2 regions of the Clostridium aquiflavi genome follow, and region 1 is predicted to be linked to the other one. Evidence: riboswitches for the same ligand, from Rfam matches in the RefSeq annotation. Region 1 holds a riboswitch; the other holds the start of a gene.
What was found. A riboswitch is a leader RNA that binds a small molecule or an ion and turns the genes downstream of it on or off. The one in region 1 is predicted to bind FMN.

Region 1 (7,196 bases):
AGTCAGACGTTAGCATAGAATACAATGGTAAGAAAGCAAACGTTAAGAGCTTAATAGGAGTTTTATCTTTAGCTGTAACTAAAGATGCTGCAATAAAAATTTCAGCATCTGGAGATGATGAAGCTCTAGCAGTTGAAGAATTAGTAAGTTTAGTTCAATCTTTAGACGATTAATATTTATTAAAAAGAGATGTCCCTAAAAAGTATATAAATTTAGGAGACATCTCTTTTGTTATGTATAATATTCTAATTAAAATATAATTTTCCCCATAAGCAAATAGAAGAATAATATTATTTACTTATTGGGAAAATATTATAATAGGTATTTTAATTAATTTTTTTATTTAAATTATTATTGCATTTAAATAGCAATGACAGTAAATTTAATGATGATAAAAAAATTATTATATATATTATTCTTTGAATTATAGGTATTCCAAAAGAAAATATAGTTACTAAATTAATATTTAGTAAACCTATTAATCCCCAATTAAAGGCACCTAGAATAACTAAAATAAAAGAAATTTTATCGAATATATTTAATTTATACATTTTATTCACTCCTAACTTTAGAATACATTATGTTTATATATATGATTTAAAATAAAAAATAATAACATTAAGTAAATTTTTCAATAAAATACTATGAAAATATAAAAAATATGTTATAATACGAATGTTGAAATAAAAAAAATAAAATATATTCGTGTGGAGGTTTTTGTATGAGAAATTTATATAGCACACCATTAAATTCAAGATATGCATCTAAAGAAATGAGTTTTATTTTTTCAGATGATATGAAATTTACAACTTGGAGAAAGCTATGGGTAGCTCTTGCTGAAGGTGAAAGAGAACTAGGCTTAAATATAACAGAGGAACAAGTAAATGAATTAAAATCAAATATTAATAATATAAATTATGAAGAAGCTATAAAAAAAGAAAAAGAAGTAAGACACGATGTAATGAGTCATGTGTACGCATATGGGTTACAATGTCCAGCTGCTAAGGGTATAATTCATCTTGGAGCTACTTCTTGTTACGTAGGCGATAACACAGATGTAATAATAATGAGAGATGCACTTTTATTAATAAAAGATAAGATAGTAACAGTATTAAATCACTTAAAGAATTTTGCCATTGAATATAAAGATTTACCTACATTAGGATTTACACATTATCAACCAGCTCAATTAACTACAGTAGGAAAAAGAGCGACTTTATGGATGCAAGATTTAGTTATGGACATTGAAAATATAGATTTTGTAATACATAGTTTAAAACTAAGAGGAGTAAAAGGAACAACTGGAACTCAAGCTAGTTTTATGGAATTATTTGATGGTGATGAAGAAAAAGTTAAAAAATTAGATAAAATGATAGCAGAAAAAATGGGATTTGATAAGAGTTTTGGCGTTACAGGTCAAACTTATCCAAGAAAACTTGATTCAATAGTTTTAAATACATTATCAGAAATTGCACAAAGTGCTTATAAATTTAGTAATGACTTAAGATTACTTCAAAGTATGAAAGAGATGGAAGAACCTTTTGAAAAAAATCAAATAGGATCATCAGCAATGGCTTATAAGAGAAATCCTATGAGAAGTGAAAGAATTAGTGCACTAGCTAGATACGTAATAGTAGATGCTTTAAATCCAGCAATAACAGCAGGAACTCAATGGTTTGAAAGAACGTTAGATGATTCAGCTAATAAGAGATTATCAGTTGCAGAAGGATTCTTGGCTTTAGATGGAGTATTAAATCTTTATATGAACATAGCTGAAAACATGGTAGTATATGATAAAGTCATAGCATCACATGTAGCTAGTGAACTGCCATTTATGGCTACTGAAAATATAATGATGGAAGCAGTAAAAAGAGGAAAAGATAGACAAGAATTACATGAAAAAATACGAGTTCATTCTATGGCAGCAGCTCAAAGAGTTAAAGGTGAAGGATTAGATAATGATTTAATAGAAAGAATAATAAATGATAATTCTTTTGGACTTACTAAGGATGAAATATTATCAATAATAGATGCTAAAAAATTTGTTGGTAGAGCACCAAGTCAAGTAGTAGAATTTATTGATGAATATGTAAATCCTATTATAGAAAGTAATGAAAAAGCTTTAAAAATTAAGAGTGAAATAACAGTTTAAATAATTTAAATATATAGGATATCTTAGTTTGAATCATTCTAAGGTATCCTATATTATTGAGAAGTCTATTTAACCTAGTACATACATAAAGTTATACTTAAAACAAAGTGCAAAATTAAGAACAAATTTTAATATATTTCTAAGTTTCTTATTCTAGGATATAATATAGGGTAGGTTAAACTTAAAGGATAGTTTAATTTGTTATAGCTATGACAGCAGTATAAGTAATCTCCATCTGGAAGAATATGAGTTATTAAACCTGAGTGGAAGAATCGACCTATTTTAGGTGTATAAAATTGTATTATAGTACCCTTCTTTAAAGGAGAATTTTTATTAATTTCAAATCCAAGTTTATTTTTTATAATATATGAATGTAGCTCTTCAACTCTAACCCAAGCATTACTATAGGGTTTCCATGAATTTGAAGTCTTTAACCCACCAAAATGAATTGATTGAGAAATAAAATTTGTACAATCTCCACCTATACCATCAAAGGATGTATAATCTTTATTAGGAGTCAAAGCAAATTTTTCGGCGTATTCACAAGCTTTTAATGGATCATAAGAAAAACTTCTATCAGAAGTATAAGGTGTTCTGTAACAATTATTACTTTCAAGATATTTTTTATATAGACGATCTAAAACCTTTATTTTAGAACTCCAAATACCTATTTTATTAGATGAAATAATATTCATTATTTGTAGTAAATCTTTTTTTAGTATATCTTCATATAAATTAGGATCTTCCTCTTTATTAACTAAAAACATTATTTTTAATTTGTGATTACTTTTATTTGATATAAGTATATATTCATCTAATGAATATGATATTATACCTTTGGGTGAATTATTTAAAGTGAAGGATTGTAGGTAGTTAAATTTTATTTTGAGTAAATTGTGATTTTTTTCAAGTATGTTAAATTTATATTTAGTTTTTATATTGTTTATTTGTAAGTTCAATTTTTTTAGCCATAAAGAATTAAAGCATTTTTTTAAATATAAATCTTCAAAAATATTGTCGTTTACATTACATTTTTCTTTTTGAATTAAATTGAATTTATCATATGTAGTAGATAAAATTTTATGAAAATAATATAAATCTATTGATAACAATATATCACCGCCTAAAGAAAGTAGTTTTTTATAAATTATAATTAATTTATAAAAATACGTTTACAGATATATATGAACAAAGTTTATATATATTGCTAAAAAGTATTAAAATATATATTCTCATATAATGTGATATAATTAAGTGGTTCTATTACGTATAACACTTGCTGATAATATAATTAAAATATATAATATAAAGGTATTAAAAAATAAAGAATAATATTTTAATTATAAGATATTTTAATTATATTAGTGAATAATGAAACCTTATGAGAGATTTAAAAAAAGGAGTTATAGAAATAATGCAAAATTTACCTAACTCAATAGTTGAAAAATATGAAGAAATTCTTGGAAAGATAAAAGTCTTTTCAAATCAATATCTTAATGAACAATATGAAAAAGTTTGTATAAAAGCGTTACATGACTTAGGAATGAGCCATGAAGATTCATTGAAAAAAGGGAAAAGCTCTTCATGGGCAGCAGGAGTTGTTCATGCAATTGGAACAGTAAATAATTTATTTGATGTTAAAGAGGAGCCATATATTAAAGCTCTTGATTTATATAAAGAATTTGGAGTAAGTAATAGTACGGGCTCTATGAAATCAAAAGAAATAAGAAACTTATTAAATATATCAAAAGATGATGAAATATGGATAGTAAATTCTAATGATAAGAGCGATTCTTTAAATGATAAAAAAGAAGTAGAAGCTGAGAAAGAAGAAAATATTAGAATTACTGAAGAATTTATAAAAGCTCAAAAAATAATGAGAAAAGCATGGTCTGAAAAGAATTTTAATAAGAAGGTAAAACTTGCAAAAGAGGCTTTAAGTGTTTGTGAGTATTGCTCAGATGCATATATAATTTTATCTAAAGATGTAAGTTTAACTGATAATGATAAGAAAGAGTTATTAGAAAAATCAGTTGATTCAGGTAAATACATATTGGGCATTGACAGTTTAAAAACTGCATCTAAAGAATGTTTTAATAAAAAAGAAGCTCAACCATTTTTTGGAGCTAAATATACTTTGGCTATTCAATTATGGAAAATGGGTAAAAAAAATGATGCTATAGATAATGCATTTGAAATATTAGAATTTAATGAAAAAGACAACTTAATGGTAAGAGGAATATTGTCTAGTTGGTTATTAATTGAAAAAAGATATGATGATGCAGAAAAGTTATTTAAAAAATATGATAATGATTATTTAGCAGCAGTATCATATAATAAGGCTTTATTACGTTATAAAACAGGAAAAATAAAAGAAGCAGAAGATGCTATAAGAAAAGCATACAAGAAAAATTCATTTGTAATACCATATATATTGAAACAAAAGAAAATTCCTAAAGTATTACCTAGAATATCTAGATTCGGAAGTGATGCAGAAGCTATGCATTATATAAAATATAGTTTAGAAGCATGGAATGAATCTAAAGAAACTATTAACTGGATAAAGGAAATGAATGTAAATTTTAAAATTCAAAAATCAAATTAATAGATTATTGTAAAATATGAAAAAAGATTACGTGTTGACCTTTACATAATTAGAAGAATATGATAATATAAAAATATAAATTAAATATTAATCTTCAGGGCAGGGTGAAATTCCCTACCGGCGGTAAAGCCCGCGAGCTAGAAATAGCAGATTCGGTTAAATTCCGAAGCCGACAGTAAAGTCTGGATGGAAGAAGAAATTACTTATTTGATCTAATGATTATTAGGTTTTAATTCGTATTATTTAAATTGATTTTTACCCTGAACTTATATTTTAGTTCAGGGTTTTTTAATTTATAAGATAAAATATGATTTTTAATTATATCTAAATAATATTAAAATCATATATCTTTATTTTGATACGTTAAAATCATAATTCATTATAAATAAGATTATTATTAATCCCTGAAGTATTACACTTCAGGGATTTTTTTCTTTAGAACATTGTAAAAAAGGAAAATTTCATAAAAATTCAAATCATAATTAATTTAGGCAAATGAAAATAAATAACTCATGCCTATAAGTGGTTGCTATGATTTTTATATTAAGAAGAAGGTGAATTTAGTGAATGAGAAGTATATGGGGTTAGCATTAGAATTGGCTAAAAAAGGAATAGGAAAGGTTAATCCAAACCCTTTAGTGGGTGCAGTAATTGTAAAGGACGATGAGATAATTGGAATAGGATATCATGAGCAGTATGGAGGACCACATGCAGAAGTAAATGCCATTAACAACGCTACTAAGTTATTAGAAGGAAGTACGATATACATAACATTAGAGCCATGTGCACATTATGGAAAAACTCCTCCATGTGTAAATTTAATAATAGAGAAAAAAATAAAAAAAGTAGTAATAGGAATGTTGGATCCAAATCCAATGGTATCAGGAAAAAGTGTAAAAAAACTAAAAGAGAATGATATAGAAGTTATAGTTGGTATAGAAGAAGAGAAATGTAAAAAATTAAATGAATCATTTATTAAATATATAACATCAAATTTACCATTTGTTATTTTAAAAAGTGCAATATCATTAGATGGGAAAATAGCTACAGCTATAGGAGAGTCAAAGTGGATTACATCAAAAGAAGCAAGGAGAGATGGGCATTTATTAAGAAATAAATTGTCAGCTATTATGGTAGGGGTAAATACTGTTATTAAGGATAATCCAGAACTTACATGCAGAATAGAAAATGGGAGAAATCCAATAAGAATTATTGTTGATAGCACCTTAAGAATTCCATTAGATTCAAAGATAGTAAATAACTCTGATAGATTAACCATAGTAGCAACAACTAAATATGCTGACAAATTAAAAAAACAAAAATTAGTTAATAAAGGTGCAAGAGTAATAGAAATAATTGATAAAAATAAAAAAGTTGATTTAAAAGAATTGATGATATATTTAGGTAATTTAAAAATAGATTCTATATTAATTGAAGGTGGAGGAACATTAAACTTTTCTGCATTAGAAGAAAATATAGTTGATAAGGTAAGATTTTATATAGCACCTAAAATATTAGGTGGTGAAACAAGTAAAAGTAGTATAGGTGGACAGGGATTTTCTAAATTAAGTGATGCTGTAAAACTTAGAGATTTAACTTATGAAAAATTATCAGAGGAGATAGTTATAGAAGGATATATAAATAAATTGAAGTAAAAGGATGTGATTAATTGTTTACTGGAATTGTTGAAGAAGTAGGTAGTTTAGAGAAACTTACATTAGGGGGAGGCTTTGGAGTAATAGAAATAAGAGCCAATAAGGTACTGGAAAATACTAAAATAGGAGATAGTATTGCATCAAATGGTGTATGTTTAACAGTTTTGGAAATGACTAAATCTTCATTTAAAGCTAATGTAATGGGAGAAACCTTAGAAAAAAGTTCACTGGGAAGTTTGAAATCAGGAAATAAAATTAATCTTGAAAGAGCAATGAAATTAGAAGATAGATTTGGTGGACATATAGTAAGTGGTCATATAGATGGAGTAGGTAAAATAACCGATATAGAAAAAAAGGTCGATGGTACATGGGTTACTATATCTGCATCAAAAGAGATTTTGAAATATATTATATACAAAGGTTCAATAGCCATTGATGGCATAAGTCTAACAGTTGCATATGTTGATGATGAAAAGTTTAAAGTATCTGTTATACCGCATACTTTAGAAAATACAATTTTATATGAGAAAAAAGTTCAGTCAGTTGTAAATTTAGAATGTGATGTGGTTGGAAAATATATTGAAAAATTAGTAAATAACAAGGATGAAGAAATAAAAAATGAAAGCAATGTAACCATGGAGTTTTTAAGAGAAAATGGTTTTTAATAATAAAATGCGTTTTAAGGGGGTATTGATATATGCATAAGCAAACTGGACAGAGCAATTGAACTTAGGAATACTAAAATGACTATAGTCCCATTTTAGCTTGCTCCCAATATAAAATT
Region 2 (7,196 bases), on a different contig from region 1:
TATGTTCAAAATTAATATTTGCAGGGTATAGATTTGCTATTGCAGGTATTCTGGTATTATTGCTAGAAGTAATTAATAAAAAAAATATATTTAATTATTCATTAAGAGAATTTGGAGAAATGACTTTATTAGGTTCTACTCAAACAGCTCTTCAATACATATTTTTTTATATTGGATTATCTTATACAACAGGAGTAAGAGGATCTATAATAAATGGAACAGGGACATTTGCAAGTATAATATTAGCTCATATAATATACAAAAACGATAAATTAAATTTTAATAAAGTTATAGGATGTATTATAGGATTTGTTGGTGTAATTATTGTTAATTTAAATGGTAAAGCAATTACAGGACAAGCATTTTCTATGAGAGGAGAAGGTTCTCTTATGATAGCAGCAATAATCTTTGCTGCATCAGCAATATATGGTAAAAAAATTACTCAAAATAAAGATGCATCAATAGTTACTGGATATCAATTACTTATAGGTGGAATTCTATTAAGCATATTAGGGTTCTTATTTGGTGGATCTTTAAAAGGATTTACATTAAATTCAACATTGCTTTTAATATATATGGCATTATTATCATCAATAGCTTTTGCTGTTTGGACTCAATTATTAAAATTTAATAAGGTTGGAGTAATATCAGTTTTTAATTTCTTAGTACCTATATTTGGAACATTACTATCAGCTATATTTCTTAAAGAAAATATATTTGATATTAAAATTTTAATATCTTTAATACTAGTTTGTTCAGGAATTTTTTTAGTTTATAATGAAAAAGCCATTAAATTAACAAAGATAAATTCAGATAAAAAATAAAAATTACTATTAGTTAATCAGTATACTAATTTTAAGATATGAGAAGTTATGGAATATTAAAAATTACTTAATATATTTTTAAATTCCATAATTTTCTTGTTTTATAAATGAAAATAGTAAATATTCACAAAATAATAACGAAAATATTAGTAAAGGAGGTAGTTATGGAGATAATTTTTGAGTACGAAGGAAAAGGGAATTTAGAAGTTAATAGTGTGGCTGTTATAGGAAGCTTTAATAATTTTGATCATACAAAAGGGAATATGGTAAGAGAAGGAAGCAAATGGGTTTTAAAATGTGATCTTTTAGAAGGAGAGCATTATTACAAATTTCTTATAAATAATGAATTAAAACTTAATGATTCATCAGCAAATATATATTTACCAGATGATAATGAGGAGCTTTGGTCTGTAGTTATAATAAATGATAAAAATCAAAGAATGTATAACAATAATCAATATACTGTTCATGTTGATTCGTATAATGTGACTTGCAATATCAATGAAGAACAAAAATCAGCAAATAAAAAGAATTTTAATGTATTATTAGATAAAAAAGTTGTTACAAGATTGGGTTTCACTAATGTAACAGGATTGCATAGCATTACAACAGCATGGTTTACCCCGAAGGGAGAATTGTTTCAAGTAGTAGAAAATAATTTATTTGCTACAAAAGATAATGAAAAAGATCCAATATTAATGTGGTTTTGGATGGAATTAAATGATAGTCATAAAAATAACTGTGGAATTTGGACAATTAAATTATTTATTGATGGAGAATTTGTTTTAGAAGATCAAATCAAATTGTTAGAAAACACTTCTTATACGGCTCAAGGAAAAATGAATTACTAAATACTGAAAGTGAAGTGATTAAATATGATAAAAGCTATCAATATTAACACAAATTTTAATGAAAACATAAATAATATAAATCAAAAAAATAGTAAAGTTCAAAGTAAAAAAACTATATCTAGCAATGAAAATAATATGAACATTGATGAATACAAAGCATCAATTTTAAAAGATGCTTCTACAGAAAATGAAGTGTCTAAAGTAAAAAATACAACTAAAAGTTCACTTGGAAACTTTTTTGAAGGATTAACATCTACTGCAAATGCGGTAAAAAAGGCAGTAACATCAGTAGTTGATAATGTAAATAAAACAATTATATCTGTAAGTGAAAGCGTTAAAAATACTGTGAATTCAGTTTCTAAAAGTGTAATAGATGCTTCAAATGCAATCAATAAGACTATAATGAACGTTTCTAAATCAGTAACAAATACTATAAATAAAACATCATCACAAATAGCTAGTACGGTAAAACAAGTAACAACTACAGCATCGGAATTGAAAGAAGCTGCTTTAAATGTAAAAAATGCTGTTACTGATATGATTAGTGTTGGAAGTAAGACATTAGTATCTGTATCTTCTGATGTATTAGAAGTATCAGGTAAGATTGGAAGCACTGTAGTAGGAGTTAAAATGGCGACAAGTAATCCTAATGATAATATAATAAAAAAGACAGTAGCAACTTTTAACATTGTAAAAAATGGAGTCGATTCAATAAAAGAGCCTATTGGTAGAATTAAAAATACTCTAGTTAAAGGGTATGAAGACATGTCTAAGAGTTATGGTGAAGTAGTGAATAATCTTAACAAATTAAAGGACTCATTGGATATTGCAAAAGATATTCCTAATACAATAATTTCTACTAGTAAAGATGTTATATCAAATGTAAAGTTTGTAGCAAGTGAAATTAAAGACGGAAGTATTAATGTATTTAATACTTTAAAGAGTACTACAACTGAAGTTAAAAATACTGTTTTCAATGGAATTGAAGAAGTAAGTAATACTGTTAAAGAAAATTATGAAAGCTGTAAAAATGATGTTACAGAATCAGTAGATACAATAAAAAATAATAACAGTATGTTTTCTCCAGAATTAGCATAATTAATATTACATCTGTTTAAGTAAAGTGTTGATATATGCATAAGCAAAGTTGATTTAGTAATTGAATTTAGGAACAATGTTAATTTGCCTAGTGCATATATCAACATATATTTAAAGTATATACATATCATAAAAAATTTTAAAAAAGTAAATAATATATATACTGTTTAAAAATGTGTTGTAAAAATTATTTTAAGAATATATAATGAATGTATAGTAAAAAATAATTTAATACTTATATCTTCAGGGCAGGGTGTAAATCCCTACTGGCGGTAAAGCCCGCGAGCTAAATTTATAGCAGATTCGGTGTAACTCCGAAGCCAACAGTATAGTCTGGATGAAAGAAGGTAACCTATTAGGAATTAAGATAGTTTTATTCTTAATAATTTAGTATATGCCCTGATGTATTTATGCATCAGTTTTTTTGTTTTTTAGAGAGTTATGAAATGTAATTTTTAGCATACAATTTATATAAAAATGTGCTTTAAGAAAACATAAAATCTAAAGAATAAAAATATTAAATTTAAGAACAACTTAATTTGTAATTTAATCTTACAAAGAGTAGTAAAACGTTATCTTAAGACTTAATAAGCTACACCAGGGAGATAATCTTTTGGGAGGCGTAAAAATGAACAAAAACACAAACAAAACAATTAAAATTTCATTATTATCAGCATTAGCACTTATACTTATGTACCTTGAAATTCCTTATCCAGTATTTCCATGGCTTAAAATTGATTTAAGTGATGTGCCAGCATTATTAGGAGCATTTGGATTTGGACCATTGGCAGGTGTAACTATAGAATTAATTAAAAACATATTGATTCTTTTAATTAAAGGAAGTCAAAGTGGATTTGTTGGAGAATTTGCTAACTTTTTAGTTGGAGTATCTTTAATATTACCAGCAGGAATTCTTTATAAAAGAAATAAATCTAAAGAATCAGCTATTTTAGGAATGATTTTAGGTGGAGTTTGTATCGAAATTATAGGAATTATCTCAAATGTATATTTGCTTTTACCAGCATATGGTATGCAAATGAGCAGTGCAGAATTATTAAGATATGTTACTGTGGGTTTAGTACCTTTTAATGGAATAAAAGCTATATTGGTATGTACATTAACATATGTTTTATATAAAAAGGTGTCTGTATCTATATTTAAGGCAGAACCTAACTTTGGAAGTCCAGAAAAAAACTCAAAGACTATAACTGAATGATTAAATATATAAAAATAATTCGTAGGCTAAATTAGCTTACGAATTATTTTTTTCATCTATACGCCACATAATTATTGCATCTTCTTTATTATCTTGATAATAATTTTTCCTCACTCCTTGCTCTACAAATCCATATTTTTTGTATAATTCTTGAGCAGGAATATTGCTAGCTCTTACTTCTAAAGTATAAGCATTACAATTAGCACTTTTAGTTAATTTAACTAATTCACCTAATAAAGCAGAAGCAACATTTTTTCTTCTAAAATTAGGATGTACAGCTATATTTGTGATATGGGCTTCATCTATTATTATCCAAGCGCCTATAAAACCTATAACTTTATCATCACATTTCGCAACTATATAATTAGCAAGAGGATTTGCTAATTCTTGAATATATGATTCTTTACTCCAAGATGTAGGGAAACTTAATAAGCTAATTTCTAAAACATCATCAATATCAGTTTCAGTCATTAAACTAGTTGTTAGTTTCACTTTTTAATTTCATCCTTTTTTCATATTCCCTCTCAGCTTGAGGTTTTTTTAAATAAAATGGAGCAGAGTTAGAATCATCATATTCACCATTTTTTAGTTTTAGTAGTCCTAATTCACCCAATGAAGAAGCTCTAACTAAATTAAGATGATTTGGTGGAAAGAAACAATTATTACAATTTTCTAATAGGTATTCCTTTGTATTATTAAGTCCATCACCAATGAACATAACATTTTCTCCTTTTTCATTAAGCATATCAACTAGCTCATTTATATCAAGAGCAGAGTAATCCATTATTTGTTCTAACTTTCCGTTACAAGATTTATATAAGGCAGTATAAACATTGTTTCTTAATGCATCCATTACAGGACAGATTATACCGTTAAATGGAGCAATACTATATGCAAGTGCATCAAGACTAGAAATACTTACATAAGGTTTATTTCCTCCAAAGCTTAATCCTTTAATTGTAGCCATTCCAATTCTTAAACCTGTAAAAGAACCAGGACCTTTAGATACTACAAAGCCATCTATAGAATCAATATCTAAATTACAGTTTTCTAATAAATTTTCTACTAAAGTCATTAATATAGTAGAGTGCTCTTTTTTATTGTTTAAAGTTATTTCTCCTAGTAATTTATCATCTTGAAGTAAAGCAGCAGTTGCAACTTTTGAAGATGAATCTATACTTAGTATAATCATATTTTTAACTCCTTTATATATTCATATTTTTTGCCGTAAGGTGTTAATGTTATCTTTCTATAATTATCACCTTTTTCTAAATCTTTTTCTATATTTATATGAAGAAACTCATCAGGAAGAATATCTTCAATATAATTTGCCCATTCTATGATAGACACACTATCAGAAAAAATATAATCATCAAATCCAATTGCATATATTTCATCAGGATCATTTACTCTATATACATCAAAATGATTTAATTTTAATCTTCCGTCATCATATTCATTTACAATTGTAAATGTAGGGCTTGTAATATCATCTTTTATATCTAAACCAAGAGCAATGCCTTTAGTTATATGAGTTTTACCAGTACCTAAATCTCCTGTTAGACAAATTATATCTCCTGAATTAAGTAATTTTCCTATTTCTATACCTAAGTTAGTAGTTTCATTTATGCTATAAACATTAAATTCCATAAAAAGAACTCCTTTCACTAGCATTTAAACTTAATTTGCTTTTATATTAAAAATTATTGCCATCTTTTTATTTTATCTAATTTCAATTATAAAATCAAAGCTTATAATTTTACTTATAAAAATTAATCTATAATAATATTATATTTAAAGTTAGAATAATAGGGCAAATTAATTAATATAAGTTAAAAAAGTATACAAAAATATACATAATAAATTAAATTTAAATAAATTTTATAATAAAAATATATACATTTAACATATTTAGTTGATATAATATTACTAGAGTTTTATTTGGAAATAATTTATATATATTTTCGGAGGAGATCGATTTGAAAAAGATTACCTTTATTATGATTGTAATAACTCTTACATTTTCTATAGGTATGGGAGTATTTGCGAATCCGTTATTAGCTAATACTGAAAATAATCAAAAAGAAGATAGAGAGAAATATTTAAATATAATGACTGTTAATAAACCACAATATAAAATGGTAAAGAAAATTGTTAATAATAAACACAATGTTCAATACATGATGACAGAAGAAAGAGATATTAATGAATTTAAGTACAATAAAGAGATTATAGAAAATGTATCTAATATGGATCTTTTTATTTATTCTGGAACAAGTTTTGAACCTTGGGCAAATAGTTTTATAGATGAACTTAAAAAGGGTAGTATGGGAATAATTAATTTATCAAGAGGTATGAGGCTTCTAAATTATGGTGGAAATGAATCATCAAAAGAAAACCCTTATTACTTTGAAGGAATAGATTCATATAAGATAGCTTTATACAATATAAAAGCTGCTGTTCAAGATAGAGACCCTAAAAATAGAGATTATTATGAAGAAAACTATAATAATGCTATAAAAGAATTAAATGTTCAAATAGAACCCTATAGTGAAAAAATAAAAGGATTAAAAGATTATACATTCCTAGCTTTAAATGATAATTTTGATTATTTAACTAAAGACTTAGGATTACATGTAGTAAAATTAAACAATTATGAAATATCAGAGTTTATAAAAGTTAATAATTTAGATGAAAAGAAACTAGTTATATTAAAAGATGGTACAGAACAAACTAATATGGATTTATCGAAATACAAAGTGGTGAATTTATGGAAGTATTACGGAAATATGTCTTTTGATGAGCTAATATTATACAACATAAAAGTATTAACAGATTTATTGTAGAAAATAGTTGATTTTTTAATAATCATGTTATATAATAAATACTGTTGTGAAGGGGTATGGCTCAACGGTAGAGTAGTGGTCTCCAAAACCATTGGTTCTGGGTTCAAATCCTAGTGCCCCTGCCAGAAAAGGTCGTAGCACGTTGTGTTGCGGCTTTTATTTTTTTGTCTAAAAATAAATGCTGTAAAGCCAGTGATAGAGCCATCTGACAAGGTGGTTAATATTAACATGTACTAGCTAATACTTATTTGTGAGGGGCAATAAGGGGCAAAAAAAGGGGCAAAGTTGTACGAGCTAGATTTAAAATGTGCTGGAAATTTTAAATTCTTAAAAGATTTTATAGAATTTATTAAAATAAATA

Region 2: it holds a riboswitch for FMN, as region 1 does, so the genes downstream of both, RGC78_RS01310 (ECF transporter S component) here and ribD (bifunctional diaminohydroxyphosphoribosylaminopyrimidine deaminase/5-amino-6-(5-phosphoribosylamino)uracil reductase RibD) in region 1, are expected to answer to the same signal.

The regions. Positions count from the first base shown of each region.
Region 1 covers NZ_JAVJAN010000011.1:21-7,216, reverse strand. The annotation lists gene RGC78_RS05230 (HPr family phosphocarrier protein) at 1-173, shown strand, start outside; gene RGC78_RS05225 (DUF378 domain-containing protein) at 327-551, opposite strand; gene purB (adenylosuccinate lyase) at 722-2,152, shown strand; gene RGC78_RS05215 (amidase domain-containing protein) at 2,281-3,264, opposite strand; gene RGC78_RS05210 (DUF6398 domain-containing protein) at 3,567-4,757, shown strand; FMN riboswitch at 4,844-4,959, shown strand; gene ribD (bifunctional diaminohydroxyphosphoribosylaminopyrimidine deaminase/5-amino-6-(5-phosphoribosylamino)uracil reductase RibD) at 5,321-6,412, shown strand; gene RGC78_RS05200 (riboflavin synthase) at 6,427-7,077, shown strand.
Region 2 covers NZ_JAVJAN010000003.1:14,555-21,750, forward strand. The annotation lists gene RGC78_RS01295 (DMT family transporter) at 1-824, shown strand, start outside; gene RGC78_RS01300 (early set domain-containing protein) at 989-1,675, shown strand; gene RGC78_RS01305 (hypothetical protein) at 1,700-2,773, shown strand; FMN riboswitch at 3,009-3,126, shown strand; gene RGC78_RS01310 (ECF transporter S component) at 3,402-3,989, shown strand; gene rimI (ribosomal protein S18-alanine N-acetyltransferase) at 4,026-4,481, opposite strand; gene tsaB (tRNA (adenosine(37)-N6)-threonylcarbamoyltransferase complex dimerization subunit type 1 TsaB) at 4,465-5,181, opposite strand; gene tsaE (tRNA (adenosine(37)-N6)-threonylcarbamoyltransferase complex ATPase subunit type 1 TsaE) at 5,178-5,639, opposite strand; gene RGC78_RS01330 (metal ABC transporter substrate-binding protein) at 5,969-6,835, shown strand; tRNA gene RGC78_RS01335 (tRNA-Trp) at 6,886-6,960, shown strand.